4 regions of the Clostridium sp. LIBA-8841 genome follow, and region 1 is predicted to be linked to each of the others. Evidence: riboswitches for the same ligand, from Rfam matches in the RefSeq annotation. Region 1 holds a riboswitch; each other region holds the start of a gene.

Region 1 (4,215 bases):
GGAGTTTTCTCGAATGAAGCTGGCCTTGGAAGTGCTCCAATAGCAGCGGCTGCAGCTAGGACTAAGTCACCAGTTAAGCAAGGACTTATTTCTATGACTGGTACATTTTTTGATACAATTCTTATTTGTACAATGACAGGTATAGTTATAATTCTTACAGGTGCTTATACAGGAAATTTAGAAGGTGCCGCCCTTACAACGCAAGCTTTTGAAATGGGTCTTCCTATTAGTAATATAGGAACATATATAGTTAATATAGGACTTATATTCTTTGCTTTCACAACAATATTAGGATGGAATTATTACGGGGAAAGATGTGTTGAGTATTTATTTGGAATAAAAGCAATAAAACCATATAGAATATTATATATACTTCTTGTTGCTGCAGGATCATTCTTACCATTAACATTGATATTTATAATAGCTGATATTGTTAATGGATTAATGGCAATTCCAAACCTTATAGGTATTATTGGATTAAGAAAAGTAGTTATAGAAGAAACAGAAGAATTCTTTAAAGAAAAAGCTCTTAATAAGAAGAGTGTTGAATTAGAAGGAACTGTTTTAAATTGATATAAATAAAAAAATCCATGAGTAAATTTTACTCATGGATTTTTTTATCTTCCTTCATTAGGAAGTTTGCTTCTAACGATATTTTCAACTTTTTCAGGAAGCTCTGCAATTTCTTCCTTAGTAAGTTTATCAGTATAAACTGGTGGGTGAATATAAAGATTTACTTCACCAGGTTTTATAAAATAATGATTTCCTTCCATTATTTTATATGTTCCATCAATTGTAAAAGGCACTATAGGAACTTTTGATTTAGTAGCTAATTTAAAACTACCTGCTTTAAATTCTCCTAGTTTACTACAATGACTTCTTGTTCCTTCAGGAAAAACAACCATTGAATATCCTTCTTTTAATTGCTTAATTCCTTGTAAAATACCAGCCATGGCTTTTTTAGGATGATCTCTATCAATAAATATAGCTTTTGAAAGTAGTATCCAATCTTTTAGTATAGGCATTTTTTCAAGTTCTTTTTTTGCTATGAATCCTTTTGGTCTATCAATAGAATACATGACAACAGGAATGTCCATATTACTTTGATGGTTACCAACAAAAAGAACAGGTCCTTCAGGAATATTTTCTAAGCCTTCAACGTTAACTTTTATTCCGGCATCTTTAAGAAAAGTATGAGCTATCCTTCTACTACATTGATAGATATATTCATCTCTTTCTTCAAGCTTACCTTCCTCTTCCATTTTATTTATTTTTTTTATATCAGATAAGGATTTTATTAATGTCCAGGCATATCCTTTTCCATACCAATATATAGATCTAAACATATATTTCGCCCCTTTAATATTACTAGTACTAAGTAATATTATAACAGTTTTAAAAAAATATCAAATATGTAGTGTGTTTTACAAATTATAATAATAAAAAAAACTTATATATTTACTATTTTATTTTTATATACTATAATTTACCAAAACAGAATATTATTCTTATCAAGAGAGGTGGAGGGACTGGCCCTGTGAAGCCCAGCAACCTATAGTATAAATAAATTTTATTCTATAACGGTGCTAAATCCTGCAGGTTTACTGAAAGATAAGTTTTGAAGTTGAGAAAATTAGAGATTTTATGCCTAAAGGATTATTTCCTTTAGGCTTTTTTATTTTTAGGAGGGATTTTATGAATATTAAAGAATTATTTGATAAAAAAGAATTTGTGTTTTCATTTGAGGTTTTTCCTCCAAAGGAAAGTACTCCAATAGAAAATATATACAGAACTTTAGAAGAGATACAGGAATTAAAACCAGATTTTATAAGTGTGACTTATGGAGCAGGTGGAAATTTTGTAAGTAATAGAACAATAGAATTATCATCAATAATAAAAAATAAATACAATTTAGAAACTTTAGCACATTTAACTTGTATAGGAGCAGAAAAAAAAGATATAGAGAAAACTTTGAGCATATTAAAAAGTAAAGGAGTAGAGAATGTATTAGCTTTAAGAGGAGATAAAAGAGAAAATATTATATCGGAATATAATTCTTCCATAGATTTAATAAAACATATTGGAAAATATAAAGATATAAATATTGCAGGAGCTTGTTATCCAGAAATTCATCCAGAAGCCATTAACAAAGATAAGGATTTAGAATTTTTAAAAAGAAAAGTAGATGCTGGAGCTAATCACTTAATATCTCAATTATTTTTTGATAATGATATATTTTTTGATTTTCTAGAATCCTGTGAAAAGAAAGGAATAGATGTACCAATTCAGGCTGGAATAATGCCTGTAGTTAATAAAAAACAAATAGAGAGGATATTATCTCTTTGTAGGGCAACATTCCCTAAAAAATTTATGAAAATAGTAAATAAGTATGAGCATGATAAGGAAGCTTTAAGAGATGCTGGAATAGCATATGCAAATGAGCAAATAATAGATTTAATCTCTAGCGGGGTAAGAGGTGTGCATTTATATACAATGAATAATTCATATGTAGCAAAGAATATAGTAAGTGGAACTAAAAATATTATTAATTCAGTAAATAGAAAGGAAAAAATATCTTAAAAGGAGAAAGAATTATATAAATATGAAAATTACTAATATAGATAAAAAAGAAGTGCTTAGATATTTAGGTGTAAAAGGAAATGAAGAAGATTTTGAACTTATAGATAAATGCATCGAAGAATGCAAGGAAATAGCTGATTATAGAGTAACCTATAGAGAATATGGTTTAGAAGAGTATAAAGATAATTTAAAAATATTAGGAACTGAAAAAATTTTAAAGGGAGTATCTATAAAGAGACATTTAAAAGGGTGCTATAAGGTGATTTTACTAGGAGTTACCTTAGGATATGAGATAGAAAGGGCTATAAATAAGTATGAGAAGATAGATTTGTTAAAAGCTCTCGTATTAGATGCCTGTGCTACTGCTGCCATAGAGGAAGTCTGTGATGAAATTGAAGAGGCTATAAAGGAAAAGGTTGAAAGTAAAAATGAGTTTATAAGAGAAAGATTTAGTCCAGGGTATGGAGATTTTTCAATAGAATTTCAAAAGGATTTTTTAGAGTTAATAGATGGGCAAAAAGCAATAGGTTTAAATTTAACAGAGAGTAATATTTTAATACCTAGAAAATCAGTTACAGCAATAATAGGAATAAGTAAATGTAGAAATAATCAAGCTTCCATAAGAAGTTGTGATCAATGTAGTTTTTATACAAAGTGCAATTATAGGAAAGGCGGTAAGAGATGTTATGATTAAGATTTTTGATGGGGCTATGGGGACTATGCTTCAAAAGTTAGGATTGAAGCTTGGGGAGAATCCAGAAGTTTTTAATATATATAATGAAGATATTATATATGAAGTTCATAAAAGATATATAGAGGCAGGAGCAAACTTTATAACTACTAATACTTTTGGAGCAAATAGAAAAAAATTAAGAAATACAGATTTTAAAGTAGAAGAAATTATAACAAAAGCTTTAGAAATAGCAAAGAGAGCTAGAGAGGGAAATGAAGTGAAAATAGCCTTAGATATAGGTCCTATAGGAGAACTTTTAGAGCCTATGGGAACTCTAAGTTTTGATGAAGCTTATGATATATTTAAGGAACAGGTTATAGTTGGAGTAAAAAATGGAGCAGATATTATACTTATAGAGACAATGAGTGATTTATATGAAGCTAAGGCAGCTATTTTAGCAGCAAAAGAAAATTCTAACTTGCCTGTATTTTGTACTATGAGTTTTGAAAAAAATGAGAGAACTTTTACAGGATGTATTCCAGAGAGTATGGCTATGACATTAGAAGGATTAGGAGTTGATGCTTTAGGTGTTAATTGTTCTTTAGGACCTAGAGAAATGGAATCAATAATAAAAAGAATAGTAAAATCAACTAACAAGGATGTAATAGTACAGGCTAATGCAGGAATGCCTAGTATAGATGGAGATAGGACAAGTTATGAAGTTGATAAATATGAATTCGGTGAATATGGAGAAAAATTTGTTTCTCTAGGTGTTAATTATATTGGTGGATGTTGTGGGACAACTCCTGAATATATAGAGGAATTATCGAAAAGATTAAAAAAGAAAGAAAGTATAAAAAGAGATAAAGTTAGTCTAACAGGTGTATGTACGCCTTCACTTACTATAAGTGGAAGAGGAGTTTCTGTAATTGGAGAGAGAATAAATCCTACTGGGAAAAAAA
Region 2 (4,215 bases), 910 kb from region 1:
GATGAGTATGAACTTGAAATAGAAGAAAATGAAGATGAGATAGAAGAAAAAATCGGAGAGGCAGTAAAAGATATTGAGAAAAATAAAGATAATAATAATTTTGAAGTAAAGGATTCTTTGGAAGAAGAAAGCAAAGAGGTCTTTAGGATGGATAAATATTCAATTCCGAAAAAAATAGCAAAATCAGATAAGCTTAAATTGATGTCTATAGCTAAAAATTTATCTATATTAGATTATGGAATATTATTAGAGCATATTAAAAGAAGTGATGAGCTAGATGCTGCAGTTGATATATTTAGAATTTTAAAGGATAGATTAGAGGAGAATGAGTACAAGGAAATGAAAGATATATTGAGTCCATACATAAATATTGAGTTGATTGAAGAAAATATATAATTAAAAAAGAAGTAAACAAAAGATATATAGAGAAAATTCGAAATAACTTAACATAATTATCAAAAATGGGCTAAAATTGAGTTTGAAATAAAAAGCGTAACAATATATACTAAATCTTGTCGATTGGCGGTGAGTCAAACCGACAAAGAAAAATAATAAATATGCTGGTGTGGCTCAATTGGCAGAGCAGCTGACTTGTAATCAGCAGGTTATCGGTTCAAGTCCGATCATCAGCTCCATAAGTGGTGGAATTCCCGAGTGGCCAAAGGGGGCAGACTGTAAATCTGTTGTCGGACGACTTCGAAGGTTCGAATCCTTCTTCCACCACCAATAAGGTCGCATAGCTCAGCTGGGAGAGCACCTGCCTTACAAGCAGGGGGTCACAGGTTCGATCCCTGTTGCGACCACCATTAAAAATAATAAATATGCTGGTGTGGCTCAATTGGCAGAGCAGCTGACTTGTAATCAGCAGGTTATCAGTTCAAGTCTGATCATCAGCTCCATAAGTGGTGGAATTCCCGAGTGGCCAAAGGGGGCAGACTGTAAATCTGTTGTCGGACGACTTCGAAGGTTCGAATCCTTCTTCCACCACCATTTATTTAAAAGAAAACAAAATATTAATATGCTGGTGTGGCTCAATTGGCAGAGCAGCTGACTTGTAATCAGCAGGTTATCAGTTCAAGTCTGATCATCAGCTCCATATGTGGTGGAATTCCCGAGTGGCCAAAGGGGGCAGACTGTAAATCTGTTGTCGGACGACTTCGAAGGTTCGAATCCTTCTTCCACCACCAGCAAGAGACACTTGGAAATAGTGTCTCTTTGTTTAAAATAATATCTCAATAAAATAGAATATTTAGTATTTATATACTCTTATCCAGAGAGGTGGAGGGAAAAAGGCCCTATGAAACCCGGCAACCAGTGAGAAATCACCACGGTGCCAATTCCGGTAAAGAATTTTCTTTACAAGATGAGAGAAGATAAATTTAGTGTATAACTAGAATCTCTTCTTAAATCTTTTAAAGATTTAGAAGAGATTTTTTTGTTAATAAAATATATCTTAAAAGCGCGCATTAAGATATGTAATTTTTAAAATGAAAAAACTAAAGATATTATTTTATATAGTTGGAAAGAATAATTTAATAAATAATTAAAAAATGAAAGGGGTGAATCGGCTATCTTATTTAGCATAGTAAGATAGCATTATAGCCATGAGAAGATTATTTACATCAGAATCAGTTACTGAAGGACATCCAGATAAAATATGTGACCAAATTTCAGATGCAGTTTTAGACGCTATATTTGAAAAAGATCCAAATGCAAGAGTTGCTTGCGAAACAGCTGTTACTACAGGATTAGTAATGGTAATGGGAGAAATAACAACTAATTGTTATGTTGATATTCCTAAAATAGCTAGAGAAACTATCAAAAATATAGGTTATGATAGAGCTAAATATGGTTTTGACTGTGAAACTTGTTCAGTTATGACTACAATTGATGAGCAATCATCAGACATAGCTATGGGAGTTGATGAAGCTCTAGAATCAAGAGCAGGAGAAAAAATTGACATAGATGCAGTTGGAGCTGGAGATCAAGGAATGATGTTTGGTTTTGCTACTAATGAAACTGAAGAATTTATGCCAGCACCAATAGCTATGGCTCATAGATTATCAAGAAGATTAACAGAAGTAAGAAAGAACGGAACTTTACCTTATTTAAGACCAGACGGAAAAACACAAGTTACTGTTGAGTACGAAAATGATAAACCTGTTAGAATAGATGCTATAGTAATTTCAACACAACATGGTCCAGAAATATCTCAAGAGCAAATTCAAGCTGATTTAATGGAACATGTTATAAAAGCTGTTATACCAGCAGAATTATTAGATGAAAACACTAAATATTACATAAATCCAACAGGAAGATTTGTTATTGGTGGACCTCAAGGAGATTCAGGATTAACAGGAAGAAAAATTATAGTTGATACTTATGGTGGATATGGAAGACACGGTGGTGGTGCTTTCTCAGGAAAAGATCCAACTAAGGTTGATAGATCAGCTGCATATGCTGCTAGATGGGTAGCTAAAAACTTAGTAGCTGCAGGTATTGCAGATAAGTTAGAAGTTCAAGTTGCTTATGCTATCGGTGTTGCTAGACCAGTATCAATCATAGTAGATACTTTTGGAACTGGAAAAATATCAGATGAAGAAATAGTTAATATAATAAATAAGGTATTTGATTTAAGACCAGGTGCTATAATAAGAGACCTAGAATTAAGAAGACCTATATACAAACAAACAGCAGCTTATGGACACTTTGGAAGAACAGATTTAGATCTTCCATGGGAAAAGTTAGATAAAGTTGAAGAGATAAAAAAACATCTTTAAGATAAATAGAGTTAAAGTTCAGAAGTTTATATTCTTCTGAACTTTAACTTTTTTATGTTGATCTAAGCAGGAAGAGATAGCTTAAAATCAACCTTTACTTAAAACAGAGCCTAATATTATTTTGATTATTAAATTAATGTTTTATGAAGTTAGATGATAGTTAATATGGTTTATAAATAAAAAAATACTTTGGATTAATCCAAAGTATTTTTTTATTTATATTAAGCTTTATGAACTAGTTTTCCATTAACTATTACATATTTTATGTTTATATCTTCATCAAAGATAATTAAATCAGCATCATAGCCTTCTTTAATTAATCCTTTTCTATCTTCAACTTTACAATGTCTAGCCCCATTATAAGTAGCCATTTTTATAACTTCATAAAGTGGGTATTTTGTATTGTTAAATACATTTTTAACAGCTACATCTAAAGTTAAAACTGAACCAGCTAAAGAACCAGTTAATAATCTAGCAGCTCCATTTTTAACCTCAACATCTTGACCACCTAATGAGTATCTTCCATCTGGCATACAACAAGCCATCATAGCATCAGTTATTAATAAGACTTTATCTGGTGTTTTTTGGTTATAAGCTACTCTTAAGCTTGGGAATGAAATGTGAATACCATCAGAAATTGTTTCTGTAGTTATATCGCTATCAAACACAGCACCTACAACACCTGGTTCTCTATGAGTAAATGGAGTCATAGCATTGAAAAGGTGAGTAGAGTGAGAACAACCACATCTTATACCTTCCATAGCTTCTTCGTAAGTAGCTTTAGTGTGTCCCATTGAAACAACTATTCCTTTTTCGCTTAAGAATTTAGTAAGTTCTTTAGCCCCATCTACTTCTGGAGCAAGAGTTATTGAAACAACATCATCTTCAAAAGCTCCAACTAATTTATAGAAGTTTTCTTTTGATGGAGGTATTAAGAAATCAGGATTTTGAGCTCCTATAGCACTTGGACTTATGAAAGGTCCTTCAAGGTGAGCTCCTAAAACATTTGCTCCATCAGTTCCTTCAACTTTAGCTTGGTGTATAGCTCCCATTGATTTTAAAACATCTTCAGCAGCTACCGTCATTGTTGTTGGTGTGAATGAAGTAGTACCATGCTTAACTATTACTTTTGAAATTTCATTAATAGCTTCATAAGTACCATCCATAGTATCGTGTCCACCAGCTCCATGTATATGAACATCTATAAATCCAGGAGATACATAAAGTCCTTGTCCATCTAGTATTTCACAATTAGTTTCTTCTTTCGGGTTTATAGCTTTGATTTTTCCGTTTTCTACTAGTATATTTCCAGGTTCAATCCTATCTAAATATACTATATTACAATTTTTTATTAACATACGAATCACCTTCCTCATAATAATCTTAAGATTTAAATTTGACTAAGTCAACAAAATCAGCTTCATGATTTAAAATT
Region 3 (4,215 bases), 1.4 Mb from region 1:
TATTTAAAACATCTTCCTTACTTAAAGTTGAATGTCTTGAATGTGGTGCCTTAAATCCATTTTCTATTCCCTGCAAAATATCTCCTTTTTTAAGTATTTCATGCGAAAAAACTCCGAAGACCTTATTATCTAAAACAACTTTTCTAATTCCATAAAAATAATTTAAAGCTGCCTGTGCTCCCCAGCAAATATATAGAGCTTTCTTCTCATATTTTCTTAAGTAATCAAAAATTTCAATTAGCTCTTTAATGTATGAAACCTCACTAAACTCCAACTTCTCCAAAGGAGCTCCAGTTATAATCATTCCATCTAATCTATCCTTAATCTCATTAAAAGTTCTATAATTTTTCTCTAAATACTCTTTAGAGGTATGTTTTGATTTATGTGATTCTAATCTTATAAAATCAATATCTAAATCTTCTCCACATTTATATAGGATATTTAATATATGAACCTCAGTTTCTCCTTTAATTGGCATTAAATTTAAAACACCTATTCTTTTCCTTTTCTTTTTGCACTCCTTCTGAGAGAATATCTCATTAAGTCCTAATATTTTTATCCCCTCAAGTTCCAATGATTTAAAAAATAAACCCATTTATTCATCACCTAATTTACTAAAAGCTTGTTCAAAATCTTTTATTATATCTTCTATTCCTTCTATTCCTACAGAAACCCTAATTAAATCTTCAGTTACTCCAGCTTTTATTAAATCCTCTGAAGAAAGTTGTCTGTGTGTTGTACTAGCTGGATGTAAAAGAGTAGTTCTAACATCTCCTAAGTGAACTACCAACTGAGCTAACTGTAAGTTATCTATAAACTTCTTAGCAGCCTCTCTTCCTCCTCTTATTCCAAAAGATAAAAGTCCAGAAGCACCCTTTGTAAAGTATTCTCTAGCTAGCTCATAATCTTTATGAGATTCTAAAAGAGGATAGTCAACCCAAGTTACATTTTCATTTTTTTCTAAAAATCTAGCTAATGTTAAAGCATTTGAACTATGTCTTTCCATTCTAAGATGTAATGTTTCTAAACCTATATTAGTTAGATAAGCATTAAATGGACTTGTTGTGCATCCTAAATCTCTAAGCAAAGTAACTCTAAGCTTAGTTATATAAGCTGCCTCCCCAAAAGTTTCAACATACTTAAGTCCATGATAACTTTCATCTGGTTCAACTAAACATGAAAACTTTCCATTATCCCAATTAAAGTTCCCTCCATCAACAATTATTCCGCCAAGAGCTAATGAATGACCATCTGAATACTTACTAGTTGAATGAACAACTATATTAGCTCCATGTTCTAGTGGATTAAATAAGTATGGTGTCGCAACTGTATTATCTACTATTAATGGAATTCCATTTGATTTGGCAACCTTAGAGAATTTTTTCATGTCTAAAATCCTTAAAGATGGATTTCCTAAGCTTTCCCCAATTATAAGCTTAGTATTATCCTTTATGCTTTCTTCTAACTCACCTTCACTACAATCTGGAGATACGAAGGTAGTATCTATTCCTAATTTCTTTAATGTTGTTCCTAAAAGATTAAATGTTCCTCCATAAACCGTTGATAAAACTACTATATGTTCTCCTGCCTTACAAATATTCAAAACTGCTAATAATACTGCAGATTGTCCAGATGATACTGATACTGCACCTACACCAACTTCTAAAGCTAAAAACTTCTCTTCTAAATTGCTAACTGTTGGATTACTTATTCTAGTGTATATATGTCCATCTTCTTTTAAATCAAAAAGATTAGCTACCTGATCACAACTTTCAAACTTATATGATGTACTTTGTACTAATGGCTGAGTCACTGGCTCACCTGATTTAGGATTAAATCCTCCTCTTATACATAATGTGTCCTTACTAAAATTTTTACTCATTTTAAAGCCCCCTCTTTTATTAGCTAGCAATCTTTTATTAATTAAATATCTCCAAAAATAAAAGCTATTCCTCAGTCCTTAAGACAAAGAAATAGCTCTAAATGCATAATAAAAAATCACGCAAATATCTCTACAATCTCTTATCTCTCAGGATTTCTCCTTGCAGGATTTAGCACAATTCTGATCTATGATGATCAGCTGTTGCTAGGCTTCATAGGGCCAGTCCCTCCACCGTTCTTAATAAAAGATATATACTAGTTTTTTTAATTTTAAAACAATTATAATGTATTAAAATTCCATTTACAATATTATTATAAAATTTAAACATTAAATTTTATTTATCTAGGATTTTTAACGCTTATAGTTGTAACTTTATTAGGTGTTACTAAGAATTCAATTATAAGATTATTATATACTGGTTGCATTTCACCAACTTTAACTCCAACATAAATTTTATAATTAAATTCACACTCATTATCTGTTCTACCCTTAATTAGCTCTAGAACTTGTACATCCTTTAAACAATAATACATGTCCTTTTTATATAACTTTACAACCTCTTCCTTGATATATGGATTTAAAAGAGTAACTATAAATTGATTTGTTAGAGGATCTTTATCATTAAAAATACTCTCTTCCATATAAGTCTCTTCCTTATTGTTAGTAGATTCCATTCTAACATTATAATCATTAATGGATCCATAATTTTCAATCTTATTAAACTCTTCATAAGCAGATATGAATCTTACTAGTATTCTACTATTTAATAATTCCTTATGATCTTCTAAGAATTTTCTATCACCATATCTTATTGCTGATAAAGCTAAAGGCAACTCTTTTCTAAAAATCATATTTCTCTTTGCAGCTTCGTCTCTACCTCCCATTCCATCAACATAAACATATACCTTTAAAATAAATCTATCATCTATTCTCTTCCAGTCACCAAAAACCTCATCTCTTTTCATTGAATTTATTTTATCATATGCGTATGTTAATGCTGTTGTTAGAAACAATTCTCCTGTTTCATCACTATGAACTAATGTGTACTTTCTCCCCTCTATTGGTTCTTCATCTTTAATTCCATTCCTAAATTCTAAATTTAACATCTTAGGATTAAACATTATCTAACACCTCAAAAAAATAATATTAGCTATTCACTATATGAATTTTTAACTATATTTATGCCTAAATGGTGAAAAATAACTAGTTTATTGCTAAAATGAACTTGAGAATATACTATGGAGGAATTATATATGATTATGACAGAAAAAGAAAAAATGTTAGCGGGATTACCTTATGATCCTCAAGATAAAGAGTTAACTAAAGGTAGACTTAGAGCAAGAATTTTATTTCAAAAGTTTAACAACTTAGATCTTCCTAATAATGAAGAAGATGCTGATGAAGTATTTAAAGAGAGAAGTAATATTTTAAAAGAGCTATTTGGTTCAACTGGTGAAAGTATATATATAGAACCTAACTTTAAATGTGATTATGGATACAACATATCAGTAGGAGATAATTTCTATGCAAATTTTGATTGTGTTATGCTTGATGTTTGTAAAATTACAATAGGAGAAAACTGTTTCATTGCACCTGGTGTTCATATCTACACAGCAACTCATCCAATAGATCCTATTGAAAGACTAAAATCTGAATTTGGTAAACCTGTAACAATAGGTGATAATGTTTGGATAGGAGGACATGCTACAATAAATCCAGGAGTTACTATAGGAAATAATGTTGTTATAGCATCTGGAGCAGTTGTGACTAAAGATGTCCCTAATAACGTAGTTGTAGGTGGAAATCCAGCTAAAATAATAAAAGAAATTGAGGTTAGCCAAGCTTAAATAAAATAGGTTTTATCAAAATAACTTATTAGAAGTTTTGATACAACCTTTTTCTATTTTAAACCAACTTTGTTTATAACACTTTCTACAGGGTCTTTAACATTCTTTTCATAAGAGGTTTGATTTTCTTTTAACTAAAACTACTTGGTAAAAAGAAAACTCAATAACAGTGCATACTATTAAAATAATTAAAAATAATAAAAAAATGAATATTAATATTATATTATCCTCATATTCATTAACTTAATTTATAATAACATTAACAGGTTTTTACACATTATATAACGGTTATTACTCCTAATTTCAACGAATATTTTATAGAGGTGATTTATTATGAAAAAGATTGTATTAGCAGGTGGTTGTTTTTGGGGTGTTGAAGAGTTCTTATCAAGAATTAATGGCGTGATAGATACAGAAGTTGGTTATGCCAATGGTCGTACGCAAAATCCAACCTATGAAGAAATATGTACTAAAAATACTTATTTT
Region 4 (4,215 bases), 1.1 Mb from region 1:
CATGTTGGATTCCAAAATGTTTGGGTAATGGTACCTGATTTTAATAGCCTCATACAGTTTATACAATATGTCTTTATGCCAGAGGCTTATTATAAATGGGTTGAAGGAAAAAGAAAATTAGTAACACAAATTCCATCAAATGATGTAGAAAAAATTATCTCTATAGTAAAGAGTAAAGCAACAGAAGAAGATAGAGAGAAAATGAAAAATGATATTTTAGCATTAAGAAAGTTAAATGGATTTAATGCTGAAAATGGAATGAGAAAATTAAAAATATTCTGTAGTAGATTTAATAACAATTGGATTGGAGATAAAGATGAGTTTTTATACTTAAAAGTCTTCAATAATGCTGAAGAATTAGGTAAGTTTGTTGTTGAAACTAACTTACAAACTGATTGTGAAGATTGTTATGAAAAAACTATAGGAATGACTACAGAAGAATGGTATAGAGTTTGTAAAAATGCTGATAAAAATAAAGAGGATGGAGAAAAATTTAAAACTGTGTTATTTAAGTACTTGGAAGATATTGTTTAAAATTAAATTCGCTTAGTATTAATAAAAATATAAAATAAATTCAAAAAAATGTTGACAATTTTTAAATGATTATGTATAATAATTTTTGTTGATTCAAGTTTGTATCTTTAGCTCAGCTGGATAGAGCAACGGCCTTCTAAGCCGTGGGTCAGGGGTTCGAATCCCTTAAGGTACACCATGTTGGGATATCGCCAAGCGGTAAGGCAACGGACTTTGACTCCGTCATTCGCAGGTTCAAATCCTGCTATCCCAGCCATTTTTTTGAATAATAAATCAAAAAATACTTGACAACATGTTAATATTATGTTAACATATAAACATACCAAGCGGGTGTAGTTCAATGGTAGAACACCAGCCTTCCAAGCTGGATACCCGGGTTCGATTCCCGGTACCCGCTCCATTTTTTAAGGTTTTACTGTAAAATTCTCTTAAAAAATGCAATATGCACCATTAGCTCAGTTGGTAGAGCACCTGACTCTTAATCAGGGAGTCCAGGGTTCGAATCCCTGATGGTGCACCAAGCATCGCTTACTAAGGCGATGCTTTTTTTATTTTAAAATATATCGGTACATTTGATATAAGAAAAATTAATTAATATAATACTGTGTAATGAGAAATATATATTTTAGAGCGGATTTTTGAAGGGAGATAAAAATGAAATCTATGAATAAAATTGCTGCTATACATGATATTTCATGTTATGGAAGAGCAGCTTTAGCGACAATAATTCCTATATTATCTTCAATGGGTAATCAAGTATGTCCACTTCCAACTGCGGTTTTATCAACACATACAGATGGATTTGGAAAACCTGCAATTAGAGATTTAAGTGATTTTATATATGAAACTAAGGAGCATTGGAAAAAGCTTAACTTAGGTTTTCAATGTATTTATAGTGGATATTTAGCAGATCCTAATCAAGTTAAATTTGTAGAGGACTTTATAAAAGAATTTAAAGAAGAAGATACTTTAGTTGTTATAGATCCAGTTATGGCTGATAATGGTAAGCTATATGATGGCATGAGTGAAAAAATGATTGAAGAGATGAGAGTTTTGATTAAGAATGCTGATATAATAACTCCTAATATTACAGAAGCTACTTTACTTTTAGGAAAAGACTATAAAGAAAACTTAACTGAAGAGGAGATTAAGGAGTATTTAATTTCCTTGGGAAACTTAGGACCTAAAATAAGTATAATAACAAGTGTACCAAGTTCAAAGGGAAATGAATATATTGATACTGTGCTGTATGATAAACAGGAAAAGATGTTCTACAATTATTCTCATAAAAAAATAAATGCATTTTATTGTGGAACTGGAGATGCCTTTGCATCCTTGTTAATAGGATGGATACTAAGAGGCGAATGTGATGAAAAAGCTTTAGAAAAAGCATGCAACTTTATAGCAGAGGCAATAGAATATAGTGAAAAATTTGATTATCCACCTAATGAAGGAATATTGCTTGAAAGTTTGTTATATAAATTAGTAAGTAAATAAATTATTAAAAACAATATAAATTAAATTGACAAAGTAATTTTGGCGTGTTAGTATTAAAAAAAATAAAATTTAATAAATCTTATCAAGAGAGGTGGAGGGACTGGCCCTGTGAAACCCAGCAACCGGTAATTCTTTGCGGTTAAAACAATACTGATTTTAAAATAATAAAAGTCAGTAATAATTTCATGTGCAAAGATTTATAGCGGTGCTAAATCCTGCGGTAGAAACTGAGAGATAAGAAAGAGAATCTGTAAGAATAATAACTTCTATCCTGGGATAGAAGTTTTTTTATTTTGTAGGATAAATAAGATAGGTTTATTAAATAGATTAGGAGGAGAGAAAATGAAAGAAGGAAAGTTTTCAGCATTATTACCATTAATAATTTTTGTATCAATCTATTTAGGAACTTCAATAGTAATGAAAGATTTCTACTCGGTTTCTATTTTAGTTCCTGGGATAATAGCCGCATTAGTCGGAATATTTATGAACAGAAAAAGAGGGATTGAGAAGAACATAGAGATATTCTGTAAGGGAGCAGGAAATAGCAATATAATCTTAATGTGTTTAATTTTTATATTAGCAGGTGCTTTCGCAGAAGTGGCTAAAAACATGGGAGCAGTAGAATCAACAGTAAACTTAGGTTTAACAATATTACCTAAAAACATATTAATAGCAGGAATATTTATAATATCATCATTTATAGCTATATCATTAGGAACATCAATGGGAACAATAGCTGCCATAGTACCAATAGCTATGGGAATTGCAGAAAAAACTAATATAGCATTACCTCTTATAGTTGGGGCAGTAGTAGGTGGAGCTATGTTTGGAGACAACCTATCAATGATTTCTGATACAACAATAGCAGCAACAAAAACTCAAGGTTGTGAAATGAGAGATAAATTTAGAATAAACTTTAAGGTTATATTACCATCAGCTATTTTAGTAATTATATTATATACATTCTTAGGAAGTGGTTCTAATGCTTCTGTAGGACAATATGACTATAATTTAATAAAAGTTATTCCATACCTAGGAATTTTAATAGCAGCATTAATGGGGGGAAATGTAATTGCTATATTATCAGGTGGAATAATTTTAGCTGGAGGAATCGGATTCTTTACTGGGGCTATGGATTTAAAAGCATTCTTTGATTCTATATCAGCTGGAGTTGCTGGAATGAGTGAACTTATATTAATTTCAATAATAATTGGAGGAATTGTTGAGATTATAAAAGAAAATGGCGGTATAGATTATGTATTAAATTTAGTTACTAAAAGAATCAATGGCAAAAGAGGGGCTGAATTTGGTATTGGATTATTAGTAAGTTTAATTGATGCATGTACTGCAAATAACACAATTGCTATTGTTACAGTTGGACCTTTAGCAAAGGATATTTCAAATAAATATAATTTAGATTCAAAGAGAGTTGCAGGAATATTAGATATGTTTTCTTGTGCAGTTCAGGGAATAATCCCATATGGAGCACAGTTAATGTCAGCAGCAGCTTTAACAGGATTAAGTTCATTTGAAATAATGAAATTCTTATTTTATCCATATTTAATGGGAATAAGTGCAATAATATTTATAGCATTTTTCCAAAAGAAAGAGAATACTGAAACAAGTGAAGAATTAGATGTTGCAGTAACTCAATAAACTATAAAAAGCAATAAGCACTAAAAAGGGGATTTTAGATATCGGATTTAAAGAAATGTAGTATAAAGTTGGATTTTATAAGTTATAAAAAGAGTATATACCTTCCAATGTTAAGGAAGTTATATACTCTTTTTTTATTTCATTAAAAGACAGATACTTTGAGAAGAAATTCCTTTACCTGAGCCAGTAAAGCCAAGACCCTCTTCAGTTGTTGCTTTAACATTTATTTGGTCTAAATTTATATTTAACGCTTTTGCTATATTTTCTCTCATTGTAGGTATATGAGGAGCCATTTTAGGTTTCTGAGCTATTATTGTTGCATCTATATTGGATATTTTATAGTTATTTTTATATATAAGTTCACCAACGAATTCAAGAAGCCTTATGCTATCTGCCCCTTTATATTTAGGATCAGTATCTGGGAAATGCTTACCTATATCACCTAAAGCTGCAGCACCTAAAAGCGAATCCATTATTGCATGTAATAAAACATCAGCATCTGAGTGACCTAAAAGTCCTTTTTCATAA

The links. Region 1 has a riboswitch for S-adenosylmethionine ahead of metF (methylenetetrahydrofolate reductase [NAD(P)H]). Riboswitches for the same ligand answer to the same signal wherever they lie in the genome.
Region 2: it holds a riboswitch for S-adenosylmethionine, as region 1 does, so the genes downstream of both, metK (methionine adenosyltransferase) here and metF (methylenetetrahydrofolate reductase [NAD(P)H]) in region 1, are expected to answer to the same signal.
Region 3: it holds a riboswitch for S-adenosylmethionine, as region 1 does, so the genes downstream of both, AC2A4K_RS16780 (O-acetylhomoserine aminocarboxypropyltransferase/cysteine synthase family protein) here and metF (methylenetetrahydrofolate reductase [NAD(P)H]) in region 1, are expected to answer to the same signal.
Region 4: it holds a riboswitch for S-adenosylmethionine, as region 1 does, so the genes downstream of both, AC2A4K_RS15260 (Na+/H+ antiporter NhaC family protein) here and metF (methylenetetrahydrofolate reductase [NAD(P)H]) in region 1, are expected to answer to the same signal.

What each region holds. Positions count from the first base shown of each region.
Region 1 is NZ_CM173488.1:2,382,513-2,386,727, reverse strand. It holds gene AC2A4K_RS10330 (alanine/glycine:cation symporter family protein) at 1-573, shown strand, start outside; gene AC2A4K_RS10325 (lysophospholipid acyltransferase family protein) at 618-1,346, opposite strand; SAM riboswitch class I at 1,506-1,618, shown strand; gene metF (methylenetetrahydrofolate reductase [NAD(P)H]) at 1,696-2,580, shown strand; gene AC2A4K_RS10315 (vitamin B12 dependent-methionine synthase activation domain-containing protein) at 2,603-3,274, shown strand; gene AC2A4K_RS10310 (homocysteine S-methyltransferase family protein) at 3,267-4,215, shown strand, end outside.
Region 2 is NZ_CM173488.1:3,287,884-3,292,098, reverse strand. It holds gene AC2A4K_RS14465 (hypothetical protein) at 1-396, shown strand, start outside; tRNA gene AC2A4K_RS14460 (tRNA-Thr) at 560-635, shown strand; tRNA gene AC2A4K_RS14455 (tRNA-Tyr) at 641-726, shown strand; tRNA gene AC2A4K_RS14450 (tRNA-Val) at 731-806, shown strand; tRNA gene AC2A4K_RS14445 (tRNA-Thr) at 824-899, shown strand; tRNA gene AC2A4K_RS14440 (tRNA-Tyr) at 905-990, shown strand; tRNA gene AC2A4K_RS14435 (tRNA-Thr) at 1,021-1,096, shown strand; tRNA gene AC2A4K_RS14430 (tRNA-Tyr) at 1,102-1,187, shown strand; SAM riboswitch class I at 1,264-1,370, shown strand; gene metK (methionine adenosyltransferase) at 1,605-2,780, shown strand; gene nagA (N-acetylglucosamine-6-phosphate deacetylase) at 3,002-4,138, opposite strand.
Region 3 is NZ_CM173488.1:3,757,498-3,761,712, forward strand. It holds gene AC2A4K_RS16775 (homoserine O-acetyltransferase/O-succinyltransferase family protein) at 1-595, opposite strand, end outside; gene AC2A4K_RS16780 (O-acetylhomoserine aminocarboxypropyltransferase/cysteine synthase family protein) at 596-1,882, opposite strand; SAM riboswitch class I at 2,020-2,129, opposite strand; gene AC2A4K_RS16785 (staygreen family protein) at 2,221-3,003, opposite strand; gene AC2A4K_RS16790 (sugar O-acetyltransferase) at 3,136-3,729, shown strand; gene msrA (peptide-methionine (S)-S-oxide reductase MsrA) at 4,063-4,215, shown strand, end outside.
Region 4 is NZ_CM173488.1:3,441,425-3,445,639, reverse strand. It holds gene AC2A4K_RS15290 (hypothetical protein) at 1-534, shown strand, start outside; tRNA gene AC2A4K_RS15285 (tRNA-Arg) at 636-712, shown strand; tRNA gene AC2A4K_RS15280 (tRNA-Gln) at 716-790, shown strand; tRNA gene AC2A4K_RS15275 (tRNA-Gly) at 861-934, shown strand; tRNA gene AC2A4K_RS15270 (tRNA-Lys) at 979-1,054, shown strand; gene AC2A4K_RS15265 (pyridoxamine kinase) at 1,189-2,031, shown strand; SAM riboswitch class I at 2,108-2,272, shown strand; gene AC2A4K_RS15260 (Na+/H+ antiporter NhaC family protein) at 2,374-3,687, shown strand; gene ispF (2-C-methyl-D-erythritol 2,4-cyclodiphosphate synthase) at 3,822-4,215, opposite strand, start outside.